Regions from separate parts of the Mesorhizobium sp. LSJC269B00 genome, predicted to be linked through region 2. Evidence: riboswitches for the same ligand, from Rfam matches in the RefSeq annotation. Region 2 holds a riboswitch; the other holds the start of a gene.
The links. A riboswitch is a leader RNA that binds a small molecule or an ion and turns the genes downstream of it on or off. The one in region 2 is predicted to bind thiamine pyrophosphate.

Region 1 (4,779 bases), on a different contig from region 2:
CCGCCGCGCTGCGCCAGCATGTCGGAATAGCCACCGGCATATTCGATCCAGCGGCCGCCTCCGTCCGGGGCGATGATGCTGGTGACGGTGCGGTCGAGGAAGTCGCGGTCGTGGCTGACCAGGATGACCGTGCCGGCAAAGCCGGCGACAAGTTCCTGCAACAGTTCCAGCGTCTCCATGTCGAGATCGTTGGTCGGCTCGTCGAGCACCAGAAGGTTGGCCGGCCGCGCCAGAACACGCGCCAGGAGCAGCCGCGCCCGTTCGCCGCCGGACAGCTCGCGCACCGGGGTGCGCGCCTGTTCCGGCTTGAACAGGAAATCCTTCATGTAGGACACGACATGGCGCTGCTCGCCATTGATGACGAGGTTTTCGCCGCGCCCGTCCGTGAGATACTGCGCCAGGGTCTCGGCCGGATCGACCGCCTCGCGCTTCTGGTCGAGCGTGGCGATTTCCAGATTGGTGCCGAGCCGCACCGAGCCGGCATCGGGCTTCATCTCGCCGGTGAGCATCTTCAACAGCGTCGTCTTGCCGGCGCCGTTCGGCCCGACAAGGCCGACGCGATCGCCGCGCTGGATGCGGGTCGAGAAGCCCTTGACCACGGTCAGGTCGCCAAAACTCTTCTCGATGTTCTTGGCCTCGATCACCAGCTTGCCGGATTCGGCGGCGTCGCTGGCCACCATGGTCGCCGAGCCCTCGGCGCCGCGATGGCCGCGAAAACGCTGGCGCATGGTCTGCAGTTCGCCCAGGCGGCGCATGTTGCGTTTGCGGCGAGCCGTCACGCCATAGCGCAGCCAATGCTCCTCGCGCACGATCTGGCGGCCGAGCTTGTGCTGTTCGCGCTCTTCCTCTTCCAGCACAAGGTCGCGCCATTCCTCGAAATGGCCAAAGCCCTTGTCGAGGCGGCGGGTCTGGCCACGGTCGAGCCAGACAGTGGCGCGCGAGACGCGTTCGAGGAAGCGACGGTCGTGCGAGATGACGATCAGCGCCGAAGACGTCCGGACAAGCTCTTCTTCCAGCCATTCGATGACCGACAAATCGAGATGGTTCGTCGGCTCATCAAGCAGCAGAATATCGGGTTCGGGCGCCATGACGCGGGCAAGTGCTGCGCGGCGCGCCTCGCCGCCGGAGAGATCGTTGGGGTTCTCCGTGCCGGCGAGGCCGAGATGCTCCATCAGATATGTGGCGCGGTAGGGATCGTCGGCAGGCCCAAGCCCGGCCTCGACATAGGCGCGCACATTGGCAAAGCCGTCCATGTCGGGCATTTGCGGGAGATAGCGCACCGTTGCCGAAGGCTGGCGGAAGACCTCGCCGTCTTGCGGCTCGATCAGACCAGCAGCAATCTTCAGGAGCGTCGACTTGCCGGAGCCGTTGCGGCCGACGAGCGCGATCTTGTCACCGGCGGACGCCGTCAGTTCGGCGCCATCGAGCAGCGGCGTGCCGCCAAAGGTCAGTCTTATGCCGTCGAGGTTGAGAAGGGGCGGGGCCATGTCAGCTTTCAGGCAAGGGGTAGGGGTGGGCGAGCAGCAGCGCGCGGCCATGGCCGAGCGCGATTTCGAGGCCGCCCCCGGTCGTGTTGGACTTGACCTCGTTCGAGATGGTCAGCGACGAGCCGAACACGACCTCGACATGGTCGAGCGGCCACTTCGCGCCGGACACGGTGAGGCCCGAAAGATCGGAAAAGCCGAGCACCGAAAACAGCGTTCCGTCGGCATAGTCGAAGCCGGCCTTGCCAGGCAGCAGAGGGGCGCCTTCCTGCGCTCCGCTGGTCAACAGCAATTTTGTGCCGGCCTCGGCCAGCCGCAGGCTGAGCGCCAGATGGAGGAAGGCGTGGTCGGCGCGCTTGCCGCCGAAAGCGCCGGCCAGCACCAGGCTGGTGGCGCCGCGTTCCAATGCCGCCGCGATCGCCAGTTCGCCATCGGTCTTGTCCTTTTCGGGAGGAAACACCTCCCGCGGCACGGCGGCGAGATCGGCAGGCAGGTCCGCCGGCACGGAATCGAAATCGCCGACCCACAGCTCCGGCATCACGCCGAGCAGGCGGGCATGATCGATGCCGGCGTCGGCGGCGATGACGCGCGTGCCCGCGACCTGGCGGTCGAGCCGCGGCGTGCGGACGAGATCGCCGCCAAGCAGGATGGTGAATGTGCTCATATCCGCTGGCCCTTACCAGCCCCGCCGACGAAACGGAAGGCCGAGCGGCACCGTCACTCTTTGTTGGAGCATGATCTTTTTCCGGAAACGGATTCCACTTTCCGGGATCACGCTCGGGCAAACTTCCACTTGCGTGGCACCTTGGCCGGGCCTATGTGTCGAAACGCTCTAACGGGGTGCCGGACGCGATCTTCGCGGACCGGCTGAGAGGCAGTCTCGCCAACCCGCTGAACCTGATCCGGTTTGTACCGGCGGAGGGATTAGACGCTTCGGACAGCCCGACGCCTCAATTCCTTTCAACACGAATGAAGGAGGCGCCGATGCGCATTTTTTTGTCCCGTCTTGTCCCAGCGCTTGGGCTTGCTGTTTCGCTACTGGCAAGCCCTGCGTGCGCGCAGGAAAAACTCACGATCTATACCTATGAGAGTTTCACTGCCGACTGGGGTCCAGGCCCCCAGGTGAAGAAGGAATTCGAGGCCGAGTGTGGCTGCAGCGTCGACTTCGTCTCGGTGGCCGACGGCGTCGCGCTGCTCAATCGCGTCAAGCTCGAAGGTGCGTCGACCAAAGCCGATATCGTGCTTGGCCTCGACACCAACCTCACCGCGGAAGCCAAGGCTTCCGGCCTGTTTGTCCCACATGGCGCGGTGGCTGAAAACAACGTGCCGGGCGGCTGGAGCGACGACACTTTCGTGCCCTACGATTATGGCTATTTCGCCGTCGTCTACGACACCGAGAAGCTGAAGAACCCACCGAAGAGCCTGAAGGAATTGGTCGAGGGCGATGCCGCCGACAAGATCGTCATCCAGGATCCGAGGACGTCGACGCCGGGCCTTGGCCTGCTGCTGTGGGTTAAGTCGGTCTATGGCGACAAGGCGCCGGAAGCCTGGGCGAAACTCAAGGGCAAAGTGCTGACGGTGACGCCGGGCTGGAGCGAGGCCTACGGCCTGTTCACCAAGGGCGAGGCGCCGATGGTGCTTTCCTATACGACGTCGCCGGCCTACCACATGGTGGCCGAGAACACCGGGCGCTTCCAGGCGGCGTCGTTCGAGGAGGGCGAGTATCTGCAGGTCGAGGTCGCCGGCATCACCACCACGGGCGCGAAGAGCCCGCTGGCGGCGAAGTTCCTGGCCTTCATGACCGGGCCGAAATTCCAGGATGTCATTCCGGAGACCAACTGGATGTTCCCGGCCGGGAAAACCGACAAGCCGCTCAATCCGGCTTTTGATAGGCTGGTCAAGCCGGCGAAGACCTTGCTGTTCAGCCCGGAAGAGGTCGCGGCAAATCGCAAGGCCTGGGTGGATGAATGGCTGGCGGTGATGAGCAAGTAGCTTTGGCTGTATGATCGAAAGATGAGTGCCCTACGGCGCCCCCCTCTGTCCTGCCGGACATCTCCCCCACGAGGGGGGAGATTGGCTATCGTCGGCGATTTCGCCAGTCGCCAAGGTTGCAGGAATAAGCGGGGCGCGGAAATAGCTGGTCTCCCCCCTTGTGGGGGAGATGTCCGGCAGGACAGAGGGGGGCGCGAAGGAACGCGACGCCCGGTAAAGAGTGCAACGCTCTGACCCCCGCATCACGGCCGGCATTGTCGCGCTTGCGGCAATCGCGCTGCTGATCGGTGGCGCCTTCGCCGGCCTTATCCGCGAAGGCGCGCACGACCTTTCCGGCGCCGCGTCCGCCTTTGACCTCTATCTCCTGCGCGTTGTCCGCTTCACGCTCTGGCAGGCTGCGCTCTCGATGCTGCTTTCCGTCGTACCGGCGCTGTTCGTCGCCCGGGCGCTGTCGCGGCATCCGCGCTTCTTCGGACGCGGCTTCATCCTGCAGCTATTCACTGTGCCCCTTGCCTTGCCGGCAATTGTCGGAGCGCTGGGAATACTGGCGCTCTATGGCCGCGCCGGTTATTTCGCCGCGATCGGTGGCCAGAGCTGGCCCGACATCTATGGGCTGTCGGGCATCCTCGTCGCCCACGTCTTCTTCAACCTGCCGCTGGCCACCCGGCTGTTCCTCGAAGCGCTGGGAACGGTGCCGGCCGATCAATGGCGGCTGGCGAGCCAGCTCGGCATGGGGGCGAGGCCAGCCTTCCGGCTGATCGAGTGGCCGGTGCTGCGCGCCGCGCTGCCGGGCGTCGCCGGGCTTGTCTTCATGCTTTGCATCACCTCCTTCACCATCGTCCTGATCCTCGGCGGCGGGCCGGCGGCGACGACGCTGGAAGTCGCCATCTATCAGGCGCTGCGTTTCGACTTCGATCCGGCGCGAGCGGTGACGCTGACGGTGCTACAGATCGCGCTGACTTTCGCCGTCATGCTGGCGCTGACGCGGCTCGGCGCCAATGTGACCGGCGACGCCAATTTGCCTGTCGCGCCGCGCCGCTATCACTTGGCCGGCAAAGCAGAAACAGCGTTCAACGCCGTCCTGATCGTGCTCGCCTTGCTGTTCGTCGCCGGACCGATGGCGGCCACCGTTGCCTCCGGCCTCGGCGCCGATCTCGGCCGGCTGGCGGGCGAGAGTGCCGTGCGTCAGGCGACGCTGACCAGCGCCGGTCTCGCCTTCTCGGCGGCGCTACTTTCGGTGGCGCTGGCACTGTCGCTGATCATGGCGCGGCGGGCACTGTCGCTGCGCCGCCGGTCCAGTGCC
Region 2 (4,779 bases):
CTGCATACCCGCGCGGGTCAGTGCATCCAGCGCGCCAAAGGGCTCGTCGAGCAGCAGCATGTCGCGCTGCTGCACCACGGTGCGCAAAAGGGCGGCGCGCTGGCGCATGCCGCCGGAAAGCTCGGCCGGCCAGGCGCGCTCGAAACCGGCAAGGCCGAACTCAGCGAACAACGGCGCGACGCGTTCGCGCGCCGCCTTGCGGCCAAGACCCTGCACTTCCAGCCCCAGCGTCACATTGTCGATGACGCGCCGCCACGGCATCAGCGCGTCGCGCTGCGGCATGAAGGCGAAGGGGCTGCCCTGCAATGGCGCGCCGTCGAAGCGCATGTCGCCCTCGCCTTTCAGCGCGCCGGTCAGCAACTGGAACAGCGTCGACTTGCCGGCGCCGGAAGGGCCGAGGATGGAGACGAACTCGCCGGCCGCGACATGAAGCGAAATGCCGGCGAGCACCTCAAGCGCGCCGAAGTTCTTCCTGATGTCCCGGAGTTCGAGCCGCGTCATTGACGGTTCTCTTCTGCAGCTTCAACCTTGCCGTCGCGGCTTTCGCTCCCTGCATTCTCCCAAGGCATGGCGAAGCGCTGGACGAGCACCGCAATGGCGAACAAGACAAGCGTGAGCGCGGCGCTGACGGCGACCGCGGCGAGCACCAGATCGGGCCGAAAGTTGTTCTTGGCATTGAGCATGTAGATGCCCAGCCCCTTCGCCGCCCCCGCATATTCGGCGAAGATCGCGCCGACGACGGCGTAGGTGATGGAGATGCGCAGCCCGGCGAAGAAATAGGGCAGCGCCGAAGGCAGGCGCGCCAGCCAGAAGATGCGCCAGCGCCCTGCCCCCATGGTGGCGAGCATCTGCGAAATCGCCTTGCTGGTCGCGGCAAAACCCTCGACCAGCGCCACCATCATCGGGAAGAAGGTAACGAGCGCCACAAGCAAGATTTTTGGCATCAGCCCGAAGCCGAACCACAGTACGATGAGCGGCGCAATCGCGACCAGCGGCAAGGTCTGGCTGACAATCAGCAGCGGAAACAGCGCGCGGCGCAGCGGGGCCAAGAAATCGACCAGCGCCGAAAGCACGAAGGCAGCGACCAACGAGCAGGCGAAGCCGGCTGATGTGGCGCGGATGGTGGGCAGCGTGTTGTCGGCAAGGGCAGCGCGATGCTCCCAGGCCTGCTGCAGCACGCGCGACGGCGCCGGCAGCATGGTGGGCGCAGCGCCACCATAGCGGGCGTAGAGCTCCCACGCCGCGAGGAGCAGGGCGGAGGCGCAGGCGGCGGGGATGGTCTTGGCGATGGCTGCGGCTAATCTCCCCCCTCGAGGGGGAGATGTCGCCGAAGGCGACAGAGGGGGTCGTCTCGCATAGAGCGCCCACGCCTTGCCGATGCGAAAAGGACGTCGGCGCTCCACGCGCTGGGACCCCCTCTGGCCTGCCGGCCATCTCCTGCTCGAGGGGGGAGATTCGTGGGCATCGCGGTCTTCGCCAATCGCCAATGGCTCCCCTCCTCTCTGTGCTGAGGGGTCAGAGGCATCTCCTCCACGCAATGGGTCAGATAAACCAGCCACGGCAATATCCTCAAGGAACGACGCTTGAGCCGCGGCTCAGACGGCGCTCGGGCTGTTCGCCGAGATCGTGATGTCGAGGGTGACGTGGCCGGCGCCGGGGCCGAAGCGGCAGAAGGCCTCGTTGAGCGTGGCAAACACCGCACCGGCATCGCCACGCAATTTGGTGCAGAAGTTCTTTGAGCGCTCAAAGACGCCGGACTGTTTCAGGAAATCGATGCAGCCGTAGATCTCGTCCATATGGTCGCCCGTGCCCATAACGTAGAGCGAGAACTGCGCCGCCACCGGCTGGCCGGTCGACGGCGTGGCCTGGACAGCGCGGATCGCGGCGATCTTGCGCTCGTCCAGCGGAATGGCGGGGCCGCCGGTCTCGTCGGAGCGGCAGATCGGATCGTCGGGCTCGCCCGGACAGCCGCGCGAGACCGCCGCCGAAAGCACGCAGTGCTTGCCGCTTTTGGCCGCCGCGACGAACAGGTCGCGCATGGCGGGAAACAGCACCTCGGGCGGCCCGACCATAAGGGTCGAGATGTCATCGGTTTCGATCCGCAGCCGGTCGCGCCAGGGATCGAGCGCGCCGAGCGCGCCGAGGATGACGCCGACGAAATCGTCGGTCATGGGATAAAGGGAAATCTGTGCGCCTGAAAACATCGCCCGCCTCGCTCCGCTGGTATTATCCAGATCAGCTTTAGGGTCCGAAGGCTTGCCGCCCTCATCTCAGCCCCGACGATACGGAGCACCCCTGTGGATGGGCGGGTTAAAGCACCGTTCGCGGCATTGGGGAAGCCGTTTGTTGAGGCACTGCGGGAAAGTGTTTTGGGCCAGACGTGCCGGGCGCCCGGGCGTTAACAGACGACTCGTCAGTTCGTTGCGTTATAACGTTTCCACGAACTTCTTATAACTGCGTTGAAATTCAAGCTGATAAACGTAATTATAAGAAAACGGCAGAGACTCCGCGCAGCCCTTACGGTTTCTGGATTTCCTTATCCGCGACCCCATCCGGACTGTGCTCCTGCATCGCTCGGGCTTGCCTGTGCTGGTCCCCTCGCCCCAGCGCTACGCCATCCACAAGCTGATCGTCGCCTCGCGACGCGGGCCGAGCGCTGGCGCCAAGCGGGAGAAGGATCTCCATCAAGCGCGCCTGCTGACCCAAGCGCTCGAAGCCACGCGTCGCCAGGACGACCTTGCCTTCGCCTTCATGGAAGCGTGGGACAAGGGCGAAAACTGGCGCGAGACGATCCGGGGCGGCTTGAACCTGTTCGACGCCGCCACGAGGGAAAACAGTCACACCATCCTGGGGAAATCCCTCCGCGAAATTGGTGCGACTCCTGAAGGATTCACGATGCGGGATTAGCTGAAGCGACCGCTGCTATATTCATTTCCATCGTCCCAACCGTACGAAATTGGCTTGACGCTTATTCGTACATAAAGTACGATATCTCTTTTCGCAGAGAGGAATGTCCTTGAGCACAGCGAACCATGTTGCCTTCGCCGATCTCTCTCGGCCTTTGCTGTCACCCCCGTCGTTGCCGCCGCCTTTGTTGCCGCCGCCTTTATTGCCGCCCCCTTTGTTGCCCTTGTCATTCGATCAGTGCGAACGCCTCGCCGGGGCTTGGCGAATGGCCAGCCAAGACATCGCCGACGACATCCGCTTCATCCGCCAATATCTGAAAGTCGTTGCCGAGAAGGACGAGAGGCTGTCGACCGGCACCCTTGTTCACAGCCGCGCCTATGTCGAGGCCTGCGCCGGCTGGCTGCCACAGACTGTAACGCGCTATCTGCGCCACCTGCGCCAGATCACCGAATGCGAACTGGCCATGACAGCTGCCGGCATTCGCTTTGCGCTGTCGAGTTATGCCTGGGAGGCATGAGGGCGCCTGTCGCCAAACACAAGGAATTGCGCTGCCCGTCGCAGGCGCAATTCGTCAGGTTGAGAGGCTCGGGCGCGCCTGAACGGCGGGCGCCAAGGATGGCCCCGGCCAGCGAATTCCGGCCTTGCTTTATTTCGACTGGCCTTATTTCTGGCCTTATTTCGATTTGGCTTTGCCGGACTTTGCGGCGGCAGGCTTCGCCGCCTTTGGCTTGGCGGCTGCCTTGGCGGGCTTGGCGTCAGCTTTCTTCGCCGCCTTTTTGGGCTTGGCGACCGCGCCATCGACTTCAGCCGTGGCCTGCTCCCAGTGTTCCTGATGCGCGCCTTCAGGCCGGCCGGCCTTTTCCCAGATCTCGTGCGCGCGCTGGCGAATGCGGTCCTGTTTGTCGTCCGTCACTTAAGCCTCCGTGGTTGGGTCCGGCCGGTTGGTCCAGATTCCACGAAAACATTAGCCGAAAATTCGACCGGCGTCTTGAGTGACGAGACATCTCAGCGCGGGTCGGAAATCACCGCAACGCCGAGCAGCGCCGCTTTCTTGACGATCAGCCCGGCGAGGTCGGCATCCGAACGATCGGTGCCGGTGCGCTCCCGCAGGAGCGCGATCGCTTCCTTCATCGATAACAGCGCCGTGTTGCGCTCGGCCAGCAACTTGTCGCAACACGCCGCAACATTGGCGGAGTTCGGGGTCTCGACATGCGGCAACATGGCAATTCTCCTTTCATCATGTTCGTCATTCGGCCCTGCCGCCCTTTTGGGAAGAACGACAGGGCCGTATCACCGATGAATGGTTAGGTTGTCGAGCGTTACTCGACCACCTCGACAATCCTGCGCGTGCTGGGGTCGACCAACACGGTATGGTTGTCGACGACGGCGTATCTGTACTGAACGTCGGGAACCTCCTGCAGCTCGACAGTGTCAGGCAAGGCAGTGCCGACATTCAATTCGACGCCGAGCAGATTGACCGAGGCAAGCGGATGTTTCTTTACGTATTGGTGCACGACCGTGCGCTGTTCCGGGGTGATGATCACCTGCTGCTGTGCCGGCTGCGTGACGATGACCTCGTCGGCGGCGGCAATGCCGATACCAGCGATCATGGCGAGCCCGGCGACGGCGGGAATAAGGATGGTTTTCATCTTCGTCTCCTGTCGTTGTTGGCGAGCTCCGCCGTGTTCCCGCATGAGGCGAAAACAGCGCAGATCGAGGTGGCGGGCTCCTGGAGGCAAACGCAGCCGGTACGGTCTTGTTCCGCAAGCGGAGACTAAATTGATCGGCTTCCGGTCATGCCAGCAGAACCCGCACCCGCAAGATTCGCATTGAAGCACAATCCCTCAGGAGACCTTCGACATGGACGATGCA

Region 1: another riboswitch for thiamine pyrophosphate. It lies ahead of thiB (thiamine ABC transporter substrate binding subunit); the one in region 2 lies ahead of X771_RS145605 (YkoF family thiamine/hydroxymethylpyrimidine-binding protein).

The regions. Positions count from the first base shown of each region.
Region 1 covers NZ_AYVN01000022.1:1,576-6,354, forward strand. The annotation lists gene X771_RS136695 (ABC-F family ATP-binding cassette domain-containing protein) at 1-1,487, opposite strand, end outside; gene X771_RS136690 (thiamine diphosphokinase) at 1,489-2,148, opposite strand; TPP riboswitch at 2,311-2,425, shown strand; gene thiB (thiamine ABC transporter substrate binding subunit) at 2,469-3,476, shown strand; gene thiP (thiamine/thiamine pyrophosphate ABC transporter permease) at 3,697-4,779, shown strand, end outside.
Region 2 covers NZ_AYVN01000008.1:38,629-43,407, forward strand. The annotation lists gene X771_RS145615 (ABC transporter ATP-binding protein) at 1-501, opposite strand, end outside; gene X771_RS145610 (ABC transporter permease) at 498-1,340, opposite strand; gene X771_RS145605 (YkoF family thiamine/hydroxymethylpyrimidine-binding protein) at 1,596-2,204, opposite strand; TPP riboswitch at 2,195-2,307, opposite strand; partial or broken gene X771_RS145600 (GSU2403 family nucleotidyltransferase fold protein) at 2,506-2,802, shown strand; gene X771_RS145595 (hypothetical protein) at 3,173-3,424, shown strand; gene X771_RS145590 (DUF2934 domain-containing protein) at 3,581-3,820, opposite strand; gene X771_RS145585 (hypothetical protein) at 3,913-4,128, opposite strand; gene X771_RS145580 (DUF1236 domain-containing protein) at 4,227-4,556, opposite strand.